DNA from 2 places in the Kitasatospora sp. NPDC038210 genome. Region 1 is predicted to be linked to the other one. Evidence: riboswitches for the same ligand, from Rfam matches in the RefSeq annotation. Region 1 holds a riboswitch; the other holds the start of a gene.
What was found. Region 1 has a riboswitch for cyclic di-AMP ahead of ACZ7KX_RS05450 (glycoside hydrolase family 16 protein). Riboswitches for the same ligand answer to the same signal wherever they lie in the genome.

Region 1 (7,735 bases):
GATGCTGCCCGGGGCGACGCAGACCGCGCGCAGGCCCTGCTTCGAGTACTCCGAGGCGATGGCGTGCGTGAAGGACTGGATGCCGCCCTTGGTCGCGGCGTACGCGGCCATGTAGGGGTGGGCGAAAGTCGCGGAGGTGGAGCTGAAGTTGACCACCACGCCCTTGCCGCCGGCGAGCAGCGCGGGCAGCGCCTCGCGGGTCATCAGGAAGGTGCCGGTCAGGTTCACCGCGAGGAGCTTGTTCCAGAAGTCCAGGGTCGTCTCGTGGGTGTGCGACGCGCGGAGGATGCCGGCCGCGTTGACCAGGACGTCCAGGCCGCCCAGCTCGGCGACCGCCGCGCCGACGCCCGCGACGACGGCTGCCTCGTCGGAGATGTCCAGGACCCGGAGGGTCAGGCGGTCCGCGGTGCCGTCGGCGGTCGCGCGGTCCAGGGACTTCTTCAGGCCGTCCTCGTTGACGTCGACGGCGACGACCTTCCCGCCCTCGGCGAGGATCCGGTGCACGGTCGCCTGGCCGATGCCCGAGCCGCCGCCGGTGATCAGGACGTTCCGTCCGCTGAAGCGCTCCATGGTGGTACTCCGTTCGTTCGTGGTCTCTCGACCTCAAGAGGCACGGTACGCCCAAGTGGCACGTCGTGCCAACAAGTCTCGAAGTGTCATGCGGGCATGATGCGCCACAGTGGCACTCGGCCGCGTAGGCTGACCCCGTGACCGGACGCCCGACCCTGAATCAGCGCCGCCGTGACGCCACCCGGCTGGAGATCGCCCGCACCGCCGCCGCACTGTTCGCCGACAAGGGGGCGGACGCCACCACCGCCGAGGAGATCGCCCTCGCCGCGGGCATCTCGCTGCGCACCTTCTATCGGTACTTCTCGGTCAAGGAGGACGCCGTCGCCCCGCTGCTCGCCGCGGGCGGACGGCAGTGGGTCGAGCAACTCGCCGAGAGTTCCGCCGACCTGCCGCTGCGTCAGGCGCTGGAGAGTGCAGCGGTCGCTTCGCTGACGCCGGCCGACGACGCGGGCGCCGAGATGATGCGGTGGACCCGCAGTCTGCTCCGCGACCCGCGTCTGGAAGGCGCCTGGCAGCGCGTCCACGCCGGCTCGGAGGCGCGCCTGCGGTCCGTCCTCGCCGAGCGCTGCCCGGAGGGCACCGACCCGCTGGAGATCCGGCTGGCCGCCGCCGCCGCGACCGCGGCGATCCGAGTGGCGCTGGAGCAGTGGGCCTCCTCCGACGCCCCCGCCACCGGCCCCGGGTCCCCGCACGACCTGGGCGCACGGTGCATGCGCGAGCTCACGGCGGGGCTGCGGCTCTGGGAGCGGGTGTCCTGAGCCCGTGCGGGCCTCGACGCGGGGCGGGCGGGGGGAGAGGTGCCAGAAGGGTTTCAGACAACAGATGACAGATGACAGATTTCGAAATCTGTCATCTGTTGTCTGTCATCTGAAACCTGAAGTCCGGCCGTTCCCCGCAACCTCCCAGCCGTCATCAGGCTTCTCCCAGCTGGCGCTAGGGTTGGTGATCGCGCCCCGGCGGGGGAACCGGGGTGACCTCCTCGGATGTCCCCAGCGGAGGGGACTGGAGTTCGAGGCGTGGGAGCAAGCAGGACATGGGTCTGACGAGCCACAAGATGTTGGCGCTGACCGTATTGATAGCCGTCGTGGCGATGGGGGGCACGGTCTGGCTGTGGCCGAGGCTGGCCAGGAAGACCTGGCAGGCGGTGATCGGCCGGATCGGCGCACTGCTCGTCACCCAGCTCGCGGTGCTCTCGGCCCTGGGCCTGGTGGCGAACAACTACTTCGCCTTCTACAGCAGTTGGGACGACCTGCTCGGCACCGGCGACACCGGCCCGGTGGTGATCCACAACAAGGCGGACGCCTCCGGGCGCCTCCTGGTGGAGACGATCGGCCACGCCTCGGTCAAGGGCGGTGGCGCGATGGGCCGTGAGCCCGGCCAGTCGGGCGAGATCCGCAAGGTCCGGATCGACGGCGCGGTCAGCCGGCTGTCGACCGAGGGCTACGTCTACCTGCCCCCGCAGTACTTCCAGCCGGAGTACGCGCACAAGCAGTTCCCGGCCGTCATCGTCAGCACCGGATTCCCAGGAATCGCCGAGAACCTGATCACTCGGTTCAACTACCCGGGCGCGGCGCTCAAGCTGCTGCAGGAGGGCCGGATGCAGCCGACCGTCATGGTCCTGATGCGCCCCTCGCCCGCGCTGCCGCAGGACACCGAGTGCGAGGACGTCCCGAACGGCCCGCAGTCCGACACGTACTTCACCAAGGACGTGCCTGCGGCGATCCAGGCCAGCTTCCGGGTCTCCTCGGACCCGCAGGCCTGGGCCTTCATGGGCAACTCGACCGGCGGCTACTGCGCGCTCAAGTTGGCCATGCGCCACCCGGACGTCTTCCCGACGGCAGTCGCCCTCTCGGCCTACTACGACGCCGCCGACGACCCGACCACCGGTGACCTCTTCGGCGGCAGCAAGCAGCGCCGCGACGAGGCCAACCTGATGTGGCGGCTGAAGAACCTGCCCCAGCCGAACGTGTCCCTGCTGCTGGCCGGGACCAAGAAGGGCGACGGCGACTACCGGCGGGAGACCGAGGCCTTCGTCGACGCCGCGCGGAGCCCGATGAACGTCTCGTACAGCATGTTGGAGAACGGCGGCCACAACTTCGAGACCTGGAGCGCACTGCTGCCGTCCTCGCTGGAGTGGCTGTCCCAGCACCTCAGGGTCCCGAACCCGACCGCCTGAGGACCGTCCGAACGACCGAACCCCCAGGGCCTGAACGCAGGCCCCGGGGGTTCGGTCGTCCCGCGGTTCAGGCCACGCGCTCCAGCGTCCCGGTGTGCAGCTGCCCGACCCGTCCGCCCTCGCCCTCGAAGGTCCAGAACGCCCGGACCGTCAGCTCGTTGAGGTCCATCACGTGGCTGACGGTGATCCCGCTCTGCTCCGTCCAGCTGACGAAGTAGATCTCCGGCGCGACCTCCGCGACGTGCAGACGCACGTCCTCCCACTGGCCCGCGGACTCGCCGAGGCCCTCCCAGCGCAGCCGCGTGCCGTCGGCCGAGTAGGTGTTGCGGAAGGCCGCGCCGTTGTCGGCCCGGAAGACGTAGGTACGGCCGGCGAAGGCGGGCAGGGACGCGGTCATGGTGGGGCGGCTCCTCGTTTCCGGTGTGGTGGTGTTGTGCACTGCGTAAGATGTCGGACCTCCAATTTATCCGACCGGGTGCACACGGTCATCGCTTTGCCACGGTACGGATCGCCACCGCGCTGCCCACCGGGTGTGCGACCGGCACATGGGCACCCGTCGCGCACCGGTCCTACCGTCCGGCCATGAGACGCACCCCCACGACCGGTACCAGCGCGAGACACGCCCGCGTGAGACGCACCCCCACCACGCTCACCGCCGTCCTACTGGCCCTCGCCGCCCTCCTCCTCGGCACCTCCACCCCCGCACCCGCCCGAGCGGAGACCGCACCCGCCCGAGCGGAGACCGCCCCCGCCCGAGCGGGGACCGCCACCGCGGCCCTCACCCTGGAAGCCGCCTTCCCCGCCCCCGGCAACGGCTGGGCCGAGGTCGAGCGCTACCTCGACACCACCCCCGGCTTCCGCACCGAGCAGTTCCCGTCCGACGGCCGCGGCGACCAGGACGGAGCCCGCCGGACGTACTTCGGTACCGCTGAGCCCTCCTCCGGCCGCTTCCTGCTCTACTCCGCCACCGGCTGGGACACCGGCAGCCGGGCCACGCCCGTCCTGTTGGTCCACGGCGCCAACGACAACGCCGACCGCGCCTGGGCGAACCCGGGGGAGAGCGGCACCTGCGGCGCCGCGACGTGCCCGTCCACCGGCCTCGCCCAGTACCTCGCCGGCACCGGCCACCGGGTCTTCGCCATCGGCTTCGCCCACAAACACGGTGACAACCTGCTCCAGGCGCAGGCCGTCGGCGACGCGATCGCGCTGATCCGGGCCCGCCTCGGGGCCCCGCAGGTCGACGTGGTCGCCTGGAGCAAGGGCGAGGTCGCCGCCAGGGCGTACGTGTCCTCGGTGCGGCCGTCCTGGGGGCGGGCGTACGCGGGCGACGTGCGCCGTCTGGTCACCCTCGGCGGGCCGAACGGCGGGCTCGACTACGTCTACGCCCACGGCTGGTCGTTCGACCTGGCGACGTGGCCGGCCTGCGGCGGCACCGCCAACGCGCCGTCCCCGCACCTGTACATGACCTGCTACGGCACGTACACCGCGCAACCCTGCCTCGGCGTGCTGCCGGCCGGCGGGTACGACTGCTACCCGGGCCAGCGCCAGCTGCTCGCCCGCTGGGACGGCAGGTACGGAGTGGACGGCAGCGCCCAGGACTGGTGGACCACCTACTACGGCGGCCAGGGGTTCTACACCTCCGGACAGGGCATCCAGGCGGCGATCGACGCGGGCTCCCTGATCGCCCCGCTCCAGCAGGCCGGGATCCCGGCCGCGGTGCGCACCTACCTGCTGGCCGGCGGGTCGGCGCACATCCCGGGCGTGCTCAACGAGAACCGCGGGCCCAGCGACGGCATCGTGTTCACGGCGAGCGCCCTGGACACCACCGGCATCGCGACGGTCGGCGGCACCCGGTTGCTGAGCGGCCTCGACCACCTGGAGCTCGGGTGGGCGCCGGAGGCCGAGAGCCAGGTGGACGCCTGGCTCGGCTGAACGCCCGACCGGAACGGGCAACCGGAGCGCGCAACCGGAACGCCCGGCCGGACACCCGCAGAGCCACCCCGCCGGGCATCGTTCCAGGCCACGTGAACTGATCAACTCCGCCGCCACACAGCGTCGTTGATCGACACCACTGTGAGCTGCGCGACAACCCGTCCGCCGGAGTTGTCCGTTCACGTACGGCCTGCCTAGCCTGCAACGGTCGTCCGCCCCTGGCGGACCCCGCCGCCGGGACGCCGAGTCCCGTCCACCCGTCGGCGGGTCACCGAGCACCAAAGCGGACGGGAGCGGGGAAACCAAGGTCGGCGCCCGACCCGTGCGCTCGCGCGTACGGGTCGAGGCTAGGGGTGAAGCCGCTCCACAGGCGGCCGGGCAACTGCAGCCCGAACCCGACAGCTAACCTCGCAGGCGTCGCAGAGGTCACCTCATGCCCAAGCCTGCTGCCCGGCGCCGTGCACCGCGTCACGCCCGCCCCTCCCACCGCGGCCGCAACGCGGCCTTCGCCGCCACCGGGGCGCTCGCCATCAGCGGCGCCGGCCTGCTCGGCATGCCGTCCGTCACCGGTGCCCAGGCGGCCACCGCGCCGACCGTCACCCAGGACCGGCTCGCCCCCGCCACCATGGTCGCGGGCAAGGCCGCCACCGCCTCGCTCGGCCTGCACTCCTCGGCCTGCTTCACCGCCAAGACCGTGGGCGTGGGCGTGCGCGACGCGCGCGGCACCAACCTCGACTTCCCCGGCAACGCCTCCAACGTGCAGATCTGCCCGAGCGGCGTGAACTTCACCAGCGGCACGCGCACCCTGCCGGCCGGGACGTACACCCAGTTCGGCTTCTGGCAGGACCTCGGCGGCGTCTGGCACAACCTGCCCTCGCAGCAGCTGGTGGTCTCGGCCACCGCCACCCCGGCCCCGGCCCCGGCCCCGACGGCCACCCCGGCCCCGGCCCCGGCCCCGACGGCCACCCCGGCGCCGACCCCGAGCGCCACGCCGACCCCGAGCGCCACCGCGACCCCCGCGCCGACCCCGAGCGCCACGGCGAGCCCGACCACCCCCGCGCCGTCCTCCCCGGTCGCCGGCAAGTCGCTGACCTGGTCCGACGAGTTCAACAGCGCCATTTCCTGGGGCCAGCGCTGGGTCGGCGACAAGAGCACCGCCTACAAGTACGGGAACCACAACCCGGACGACAACAAGCTGGACTGGCTGAACAAGAACAACGTCAGCGTCGCGAACGGGGTCGCCACCTTCACCGCCACCTCCGGCGGCCCGGTCCTGGAGAACGGCAAGCAGTCCTGGAACACCGGCTTCCTGACCACCGAGGGCTCCGGCGAGGGCTTCCAGGTCAAGACCGGCGACTACGCCGAGACCCGGGTCAAGCTGCCCGCCGGCACCGGCGCCTGGCCCGCCCTGTGGACCTGGAAGAACGGCAACGGCGAGGTCGACTCCTTCGAGTACCACCCCGACAACCCGAACCTGCTGGAGCTGACCAACCACGTCAACCCCGGCAACGCGAAGTACTACACCGACGCGAGCGCCGTCGCGAAGGACCAGTGGGTGACCATCGGCACCTACTACGGCGCCAACTCGGTGGACTGGTACGTCAACGGCGCGAAGGTCTTCTCGGACGGCAAGGGCGTCGGCGCCAACTGGTCGGCGTACCTGATCCTCAACCTCTCGGTGTGCGCGGGCCAGTACCACCCCGCGCCGCAGGGGACCGCTCCGATCACCATGGCCGCCGACTACGTCCGCGTCTACCGGTAGTCGGGTAGGACGTCCCACCGGTCACCGGAAGCCGGCAGCCGCTCACCGGCGGCCGGTGACCGGTGGGACGACGCGGTTCAGGAGCCGTCGGCCGGCTTGACGACCGTGATGTCGAACGGCTGCCGGTGGTTGCTCTCGTCCTGGTCGTCCGCGCTGCGCACCGCGACCCAGCCGCCGCTCAGGGTGCCCACGGGCAGGTCGGGGTCCAGCCGGACCGGGACGAGGGCGGTCGCGCTGCGCCCCTCCTTCAGGCCCGGGCCGAAGACGCAGCGCACCCGGTGGCCGCCCTGGAACACCTCGCAGTCCTCGGGGAAGAACGGGCCCTCCGGGGTCACCCCCGGCGGCAGGGTGACCACGACCGTGAACGGGGAGGCGGTGGTCTCCGGGCCCCGGTTGGCGACGAAGGCGTGGATCGTCGTGGTGCCGTCGGGCGCTGCCGCCTCCGGGTCGAGCCGGACGACCTGCAGGCGGGAGTGGGACGGCTGGGCGACCAGGGCCGGCAGCGTCGACGCCCCGGGGCCGGCGGACCCGCCGGGTGCGACCGGCACGACGGGCACGACCGGCACGACCGGCGCGTTCGGCGCGTTCGGCGTGACGACATCCACCGCCGGGCGTGGCTCAGGCCGACGCAGCGCCCAGGACGGGCCGGTGATCAGCACCGTCGCCGCGCAGCTCGCCGTCACGACCGCGACCAGCCCGACCCGGCCGAAGCCCCCGACCCCGCCGAACCCCCCGGCCCTCGCGCCGCGCCGCGGGTCCGCGCCACCCCGAACATCCCGGTGTCTCATCCCGGTCACCCTGCTCTCGTGCTCCGGCGGCCGGCACCGTCGCGGGCCGCGTCGGCACCAGGGTGGCCGAGCCGCTGCCGTGACCTGGCGCGACCCGACCCGCCCCGCCCGCCGTGCGCTCGAACGGAGGACGCCCGGCCGTCGCCCTGCCCTGCGGGGCGGCGGTCGTCCTGCCCGCTCCGCAACGGTCGCCCCGTCCTGCGAGACGACCCAGCCCCGCCCGCCGCGCCGGTCCTTCCCCGCCCGCCGCACCGGTCCTTCCCCGCCCGCCGAGATCGTCCCGACTCGCCTGACCCCCAGGCGGGTTGACGGAGGGTCAGGGTGCCAGGACTTGCCCGAGCCGGGTGGCGATCTGGTGCATCACCGGAACCAGCGAGGCGGCGCCGGCCTGCTCCTCCAGCGCCCGGATGCGTGCCTCCGGCCCGGAGACCGAGAGGGCGGTGGGCGTCGGGGCGCCCGGGACGGCGAGCGCGATGCAGCGGACGCCGATCTCCTGCTCCTGGTCGT
Region 2 (7,735 bases), on a different contig from region 1:
CCGCACCAAGCTGCCGAGCGGCGTCGAGGCCTGGCTGGTGACCAGGTACGCGGACGCCCGGCAGGCGCTCGCGGACGCCCGGCTTTCGAAGAACCCGGCGCACCACAGCGAGCAGGCGCACCGCACCGGCCGGGTGGGCATTCCGGGGGAGCGGCAGGCGGACCTGATGACGCACCTGCTGAACATCGACCCGCCGGACCACACCCGGCTGCGCCGCCTGGTGTCGAAGGCGTTCACCCCGCGCCGGGTGGCCGAGTTCGAGCCGCGGGTGCAGCAGCTCACCGACCGGCTGATCGACGGCTTCGCGCAGCGCGGCTCGGCGGACCTGATCCACGAGTTCGCCTTCCCGCTCCCCATCTACGCGATCTGCGACATGCTGGGCGTGCCGGCCGAGGACCAGGACGATTTCCGCGACTGGGCCGGGATGATGATCCGGCACGGCGGCGGCCAACGGGGCGGCGTGGGGCGGGCGGTGAAGCGGATGCGGGCGTACCTGCTGGAGCTGATCCACCGCAAGCGGGCGGACCTCGGGGACGACTTGATCTCGGGCCTGATCCGCGCGAGCGACCACGGCGAGCACCTGACCGAGAACGAGGCCGCGGCGATGGCCTTCATCCTCCTCTTCGCGGGTTTCGAGACGACCGTGAACCTGATCGGCAACGGGACGTACGCGCTGCTGCGCAACCCGGACCAGCGCCGGTTGCTGCAGGAGTCGGTGGCGCGCGGGGAGAGCGCGCTGCTGGAGACGGGCATCGAGGAACTCCTCCGCTACGACGGGCCGGTGGAGCTGGCGACCTGGCGGTTCGCGACGCGTCCGGTGACCATCGGCGGGGTGGACATCCCGGTCGGCGATCCGGTGCTGGTGGTGCTGGCCGCCGCGGACCGCGATCCGGCCCGGTTCGCGGACGAGAACACCCTGGACCTGGCCCGGACGGACAATCCGCACCTGGGGTTCGGGCACGGCATCCACTACTGCATCGGCGCCCCGCTGGCCCGTTTGGAGGGGCGTGCCGCACTGGCCACGCTGCTTTCCCGGCTGCCCGATCTGCAGCTCGCGGAAAGCCCGGAGAATCTGCGCTGGCGGGGCGGTCTGATCATGCGTGGCCTGCGGGAACTCCCGGTCGAATTCACTCCGGAGAGCCGCTCCCCGCATACGCCGCCGCACGCTCCTTCCGCGCCCCCGGCGAACTGACGCGAGGTGGCGGAACGCCGGGCGGCGCGCTGACGGAACGTCGCCCGGCCGGCTTCCGGAGGGGTGTGAAAACCCATCAACGCGGACATAGTGGCGCCGTTGGTAGGCGATCGGACACACGCCGTAATTTCTGTGTGATATCCGGGATATGAGCTTGTGATCGGTCTGAAGATCTGTCTACTCTCCCTGGAGTTCGCAGCTGCGGACCTCGTGCGCGGAACGCCGAATCCTGCCCGCCGCGTCACGGGAAACCGACCAGAACCCTGGGCAGGGGCGGGGGAACCAGGTTTGTTGCCGTTCCCCACGGCTTGGGGTGAAGCCGCCCGAGCGGAATCGTTTCCGCGCACGGCGGCCGGGCCACCTCCCGGTCCGAACCCGACAGCTCACCTCGCAGGCGTGCGGAGAGGGACCTCTTCATGCTGTTCGTTGGAACTGGCCGTCACCGTCGTCGCACCCAGGCCGAGAAGGCCATCGCCGTCGCCGGTGTGGCCGGCGTCGGACTCGCGATGCCGCTCCTCACCGCCACCGGTGCCTCCGCCGCCCCGGTCTCCACCTGGGACGCCGTCGCCCAGTGCGAGAGCGGCGGCAACTGGAGCATCAACACCGGCAACGGCTACTACGGCGGCCTGCAGTTCACCTCCAGCACCTGGAAGGCGTACGGCGGCACCTCGTACGCGGCGCAGGCCAACCAGGCCAGCAAGGCGCAGCAGATCTCGATCGCCGAGAAGGTGCTCGCCTCGCAGGGTCCCGGCGCCTGGCCGGTCTGCTCCGTCAAGGCCGGCCTGACCAAGGGCGGTGCCCCGGCGTCCGTCGACACCTCCTCGGACTCCAAGCCGCAGTCGGCTCCGCAGCAGCAGACGCCCAAGCGGCAGGCCCAGAAGCCGGCCGAGAAGCCGGTCCAGAAGCCCGCCGAGAAGCCGGCCGCGAAGCCCGTCCAGAAGCAGGCCCCGAAGCACGCCGCCCCCGCGCAGGCCGAGAAGCCCGTCGACCAGTCGGCGCAGCAGTACGTCCCCAAGCACGCGGCCCCGCGCCCCGCGCAGCCGGCCCCGGCCGCGCAGACCGGCCACGACTACACCGTCCACGCCGGTGACACGCTGTCGAGCATCGCCGCCACCCAGGGCGTGTCCGGCGGCTGGCACGCGCTGTACGAGCAGAACCGCTCCACCGTCGGCGGCGACCCGGACCTGATCCTGCCCGGCCAGGTGCTGCACCTCGGCTGAGCCGGCGTGTCCCTGGCGGCACCGGCGACACGCGTGACAGGGGGTCGGTCCGGCCGGCCCCCTTCGTCCGCATTCGCCCGCTCCGGTGGGACAAGCAGGTGAACTACCGGTGGGTAGCGGGGCCACACGCTGAGACGGGACCGAGGCCGACGTGGCCTGGAGAGCCCGGGCGGTTAGGCTCTGGTCCGTAACGACTCCGCAATCGTCCCGCCGACAGCGCCACCGTCAGCGGGACCCTGCTTCCGCAAGGAGATGCCTCGTGCCGTCCATCGATGTCGTCGTAGCCCGTGAGATCCTCGACTCCCGCGGCAACCCCACGGTCGAGGTCGAGGTCGGCCTCGACGACGGCAGCACGGGTCGTGCCGCTGTCCCGTCGGGTGCCTCCACCGGTGCCTTCGAGGCCCTGGAGCTGCGCGACGGCGACAAGAACCGCTACTTCGGCAAGGGCGTGGAGAAGGCCGTCCTCGCCGTCATCGAGCAGATCGGCCCGGAGCTGGTCGGCTACGACGCCACCGAGCAGCGCCTGATCGACCAGGCCATGCTGGACCTGGACGCCACCCCGGACAAGTCCTCGCTCGGGGCCAACGCCATCCTGGGCGTCTCGCTGGCCGTCGCGCACGCCGCCTCCGAGGCCAGCGACCTGCCGCTGTTCCGCTACCTGGGCGGCCCGAACGCGCACGTCCTGCCGGTCCCGATGATGAACATCCTCAACGGCGGCTCGCACGCGGACTCCAACGTCGACATCCAGGAGTTCATGATCGCCCCGATCGGCGCGGAGTCCTTCTCCGAGGCCGTCCGCTGGGGCGTCGAGGTCTACCACACCCTCAAGGGCGTGCTGAAGGAGCGCGGGCTGTCCACCGGCCTGGGCGACGAGGGCGGCTTCGCGCCGAACCTGGACAGCAACCGCGAGGCCCTGGACCTGATCACCGAGGCCATCCAGAAGGCCGGCTACGTGCCCGGCCGTGACGTCGCGCTGGCCCTGGACGTCGCCGCCTCCGAGTTCTACCAGGACGGCGCCTACCAGTTCGAGGGCAAGGCCCTCTCGGCCGCCGAGCTCATCGAGTACTACGCCGAGCTGGTCGCCGCCTACCCGCTGGTCTCCATCGAGGACCCGCTGGACGAGTCGGACTGGGACGGCTGGAAGGCCATGACCGTCAAGCTGGGCGACAAGGTCCAGCTGGTCGGCGACGACCTGTTCGTCACCAACCCGGCCCGCCTGGCCAAGGGCATCGAGACCGGCACCGCCAACGCGCTGCTGGTGAAGGTGAACCAGATCGGCTCGCTGACCGAGACCCTGGACGCCGTCGAGCTGGCCCAGCGCAACGGCTACCGCTGCATGATGTCGCACCGCTCCGGCGAGACCGAGGACGTCACCATCGCCGACCTGGCCGTCGCCACCAACTGCGGCCAGATCAAGACCGGTGCCCCGGCCCGCTCCGAGCGCGTCGCCAAGTACAACCAGCTGCTGCGCATCGAGGAGATCCTCGACGACGCCGCCGAGTACGCCGGCCGCGGCGCCTTCCCGCGCTTCAAGCACGAGGGCTGAGACCGCGAGGTCGAGGGCCGAGCGCTCCCGGTAGCGCAAGCCTGACCGGTGCCCCGCCGTCCACCCCGTAGGGTGGACGGCGGGGCACCGTCGCGACCAGGAGGGGATACGGGAGATGGCAGGCTGGAGGATCCCGGGCTTGGCGGCCCGGCCTCGGTTCACGAGCCGGGCGACCGTCCTCGTCCTGGTGCTGTGCTCGCTGGTGGCGATCCTCGCCTACCCGACGCGGCAGTTCATCTCCCAGCGCGCCGAGATCTCCGCCCAGCGGGCGAAGGCCGACCACGTGCGCCAGCAGGTCGAGCAGCTGCGCCGGGACCGGGCCCGCTGGCAGGACCCGGAGTACGTCAAGGCGCAGGCGCGCGCCCGGCTGCACTACGCGGTGCCGGGGGAGACCCCGTACATCGCGGTGGATCCGGCCGGCCAGGCCTCCGCCAAGCCCTCCTCGTCCGCCGCCGGCGCCCCCGCCACCGGGGTGGCCGCCGGTCAGGCGACGGCCGCCAAGCCCTGGTACACCAGCATCTGGGACTCGGTCGACGCCGCCGACACCGCCGCGCCGGCCCCCGGCACCCCCCTTTCGCTCCCACCGTCCCCCGTTGGAGACACCTCCCCCCATGACCACTGAGAACCACCCCGCCGTCTCCGACGCCGACGTCGCGGCCATCGCCGCCCAGCTCGGCCGGGTGCCGCGCGGCCTGCGCGGCGTGGCCCACCGTTGCCCGTGCGGCAACCCGGACGTCGTGGAGACGGCTCCCCGCCTGCCCGACGGCACGCCGTTCCCGACGCTCTACTACCTGACCTGCCCCAAGGCCGCCTCGCTGATCGGCACCCTGGAGGCGGAAGGCGTCATGAAGGACCAGACGGCCCGGCTCGCCGAGGACCCGGAGCTGGCCGCCGCCTACCAGGCGGCGCACGAGGACTACATCGCCCGGCGCGACGCCATCGAGGTGCTGGAGGGCTTCCCGAGCGCCGGCGGCATGCCGGACCGGGTGAAGTGCCTGCACGTGCTGGTCGGCCACTCGCTGGCGGCCGGCGAGGGCGTCAACCCGCTCGGCGACGAGGCGATCGGCATGCTGGAGGACTGGTGGGCGAAGGGCCCGTGCGTCTCCCCGGCCGAGGTCCAGGCGGCCGGTGAGCGGGTCGCCCGCAACCGCGCCAAGGGTCAGGACCACGACGCCGTGATCGCCGCCAAGCAGCAGAAGACCGCCGAGCGCGCCGCCAAGAAGCGTGCCGCGCAGGAGCCGGCCGAGGACGCGGCGCAGGACGCGGCGGCCCCGGGCGGGTCGGCCGGGGCCGCCGGCGGGCAGCAGGAGTCGCAGTGACCATGACCCGAGTCGCCGCGATCGACTGCGGCACCAACTCGATCCGGCTGCTGGTCGCCGACCTGGACCCGGAGACCGGGGAGATCACCGACCTCGACCGCCGGATGATCGTCAACCGGCTGGGCCAGGGCGTGGACCAGACCGGCCGGCTGCACCCGGACGCGCTGGCCCGCACCTTCGCGGCCTGCCGGGAGTACCAGGAGATCATCTCCGGCTTCGGGGTCGGCCCGGAGCGGGTGCGCTTCGTCGCCACCAGCGCCTCCCGGGACGCCGAGAACAGCGACGAGTACGTCAAGGGCGTGCGCGACGTCCTGGGCGTCGAGCCCGAGGTGGTGAGCGGCGAGGAGGAGGCGCGACTGTCCTTCCTGGGCGCCACCAAGGAGCTGACCGGAGGTCAGTTCCCCGCCCCCTACCTGGTGTTCGACCTCGGTGGCGGCTCGACCGAGTTCGTGCTCGGCGCGGAGGACGTGCAGGCGGCGCGCTCGGTGGACATCGGCTGCGTGCGGCTCACCGAGCGGCACTTCGGCGGCGCCGAGCTGCCCTCCGCGGAGCAGGTCGCCGAGGCCCGGGCGCACGTGCGGGCCGAGCTGGACAAGGCCGAGGAGGTCGTCCCGCTGACCGGCGCGGCCACCCTGGTGGGCCTGGCCGGGACGGTCACCACGGTGTCCGCGATCGCCCAGGGCCTGCCGGACTACGACTCCGCCGCGATCCACCACTCGCGGATCGGCCGGGAGCGGGTCGCCGAGATCGCCCGCGAGCTGCTGGCCGCGACCCACGCCGAGCGCGCGGCCATCCCCTCGATGCACCCGGGCCGGGTGGACGTGATCGCGGCCGGCGCGCTGGAGCTGCTGGAGATCATGGAGCGCACCGGCGCCGCCGAGGTGGTCGTGAGCGAGCACGACATCCTGGACGGGATCGCCTGGGGTATCGCCCCCTGACCCCCGGCAGGGCTTACCCGACCGGCCCCGGCACCCCTTTCGGGGGGCCGGGGCCGGGACGCGCCCGGGCCCGTGCGAAAAGGTTCGTGAATTTCTTCACATGACGATCGGGCCATTCGTCGCACCGGCTCGCCCGCTACGTCCGAATTGTGGGACCGAAGGCCTCCCGGTAGTGACGCCCCTTGGATCGCAGGTCAGGGCTCGTTCGGGGTTTGAAAATCAAAACCACGCGCGGGAACGCGGGCCCCGTACGGATCGTTGCTGCTCAGCAGGGTGGTGCTCCGGCGCATGTTCACGAGGGGGCGTGAAGGGCCGTGAGGTTGCGCGCCCGTGCCGGTTTTGTGGCCGCGGAGTGTAGCACGGGGGGTCCATGAGCTTGTGACCGGGCTCACGAAGGCTGCTCCGGACGGTGCTGGATACTTTCGGATATGAGCACCACGGAGCGTCCTCGCATCCTCATTGTCGGCGGTGGTTACGTCGGCCTGTATGCCGCGATGCGCATCCTCAAGAAGATGCGCTACGGCGAAGCGACCGTCACGGTCGTGGACCCGCGGTCGTACATGACGTACCTGCCCTTCCTCCCCGAGGCGGCCGGCGGCAACGTCGCGCCCCGCAACCTCGTCGCGCCGCTGCGCAGCGCCCTCAAGCAGGCGGAGGTGCTGACCGGGTCCGTCACCGGCATCGACCACGCCCGCAAGGTCGCCACGGTCCAGCCCGCGGCCGGCGACAGCTACGAGCTGCCCTTCGAGTACCTGGTCGTCGCGACCGGCTCGGTCTCCCGCACCTTCCCGATCCCGGGTCTGGCGGAGAACGGCATCGGCATGAAGACGGTCGAGGAGGCCATCGGCCTCCGCAACCACGTCATGGCCCAGCTCGACAAGGCCGAGTCCACCACGGACGAGGAGGTCCGCCGCAAGGCCCTGACCTTCGTCGTCATCGGCGGTGGCTTCGCCGGCATCGAGACGATCGCCGAGATCGAGGACATGGCGCGCGACGCGTCCAAGCTGTACCGGACCGTCAGCCGCGACGACATGCGCTTCGTCGTGGTCGAGGCCGCCAACCGGATCCTCCCCGAGATGGGCCCGGACCTCGGTCTGTGGACCAAGGAGAAGCTCGAAGAGCGCAACATCGAGGTCTACATCGAGACCTCGATGGACTCCTGCGTCGACGGCCACGTCATGCTGAAGAACGGCATGGAGATGGACGCCTCCACCATCGTGTGGACGGCCGGCGTGAAGCCGAACCCGGTGCTGTCCGAGTTCGGTCTGCCGCTGGGCCCGCGCGGCCACGTCGACACCGCGCCGACCCTCCAGGTCCAGGGCTTCGACTACGTCTGGGCCGCCGGCGACAACGCCCAGGTCCCGGACCTCGCCGCCGGCGAGGGCGCCTGGTGCCCGCCGAACGCGCAGCACGCCTGCCGTCAGGCCGTCGTCCTCGGCGACAACGTGATCTCCGGCATGCGCGGCTTCCCGCAGGCGGAGTACAAGCACAAGAACCTCGGTGCGGTCGCCGGTCTCGGC

Region 2: linked by a shared signal. The riboswitch ahead of ACZ7KX_RS32065 (transglycosylase family protein) and the one ahead of ACZ7KX_RS05450 (glycoside hydrolase family 16 protein) in region 1 are both predicted to bind cyclic di-AMP.

What each region holds. Positions count from the first base shown of each region.
Region 1 is NZ_JBVJYK010000002.1:431,799-439,533, forward strand. Features, by position in the region: gene ACZ7KX_RS05425 (SDR family NAD(P)-dependent oxidoreductase) at 1-570, opposite strand, end outside; gene ACZ7KX_RS05430 (TetR family transcriptional regulator) at 708-1,328, shown strand; gene ACZ7KX_RS05435 (alpha/beta hydrolase) at 1,604-2,746, shown strand; gene ACZ7KX_RS05440 (phenolic acid decarboxylase) at 2,814-3,143, opposite strand; gene ACZ7KX_RS05445 (esterase/lipase family protein) at 3,374-4,678, shown strand; cyclic di-AMP (ydaO/yuaA leader) riboswitch at 4,945-5,110, shown strand; gene ACZ7KX_RS05450 (glycoside hydrolase family 16 protein) at 5,112-6,440, shown strand; gene ACZ7KX_RS05455 (hypothetical protein) at 6,518-7,228, opposite strand; gene ACZ7KX_RS05460 (IclR family transcriptional regulator) at 7,545-7,735, opposite strand, start outside.
Region 2 is NZ_JBVJYK010000020.1:115,149-122,883, forward strand. Features, by position in the region: gene ACZ7KX_RS32060 (cytochrome P450 family protein) at 1-1,192, shown strand, start outside; cyclic di-AMP (ydaO/yuaA leader) riboswitch at 1,436-1,603, shown strand; gene ACZ7KX_RS32065 (transglycosylase family protein) at 1,609-2,412, shown strand; gene eno (phosphopyruvate hydratase) at 2,672-3,958, shown strand; gene ACZ7KX_RS32075 (FtsB family cell division protein) at 4,098-4,580, shown strand; partial or broken gene ACZ7KX_RS32080 (DUF501 domain-containing protein) at 4,552-5,091, shown strand; gene ACZ7KX_RS32085 (Ppx/GppA phosphatase family protein) at 5,280-6,215, shown strand; gene ACZ7KX_RS32090 (NAD(P)/FAD-dependent oxidoreductase) at 6,644-7,735, shown strand, end outside.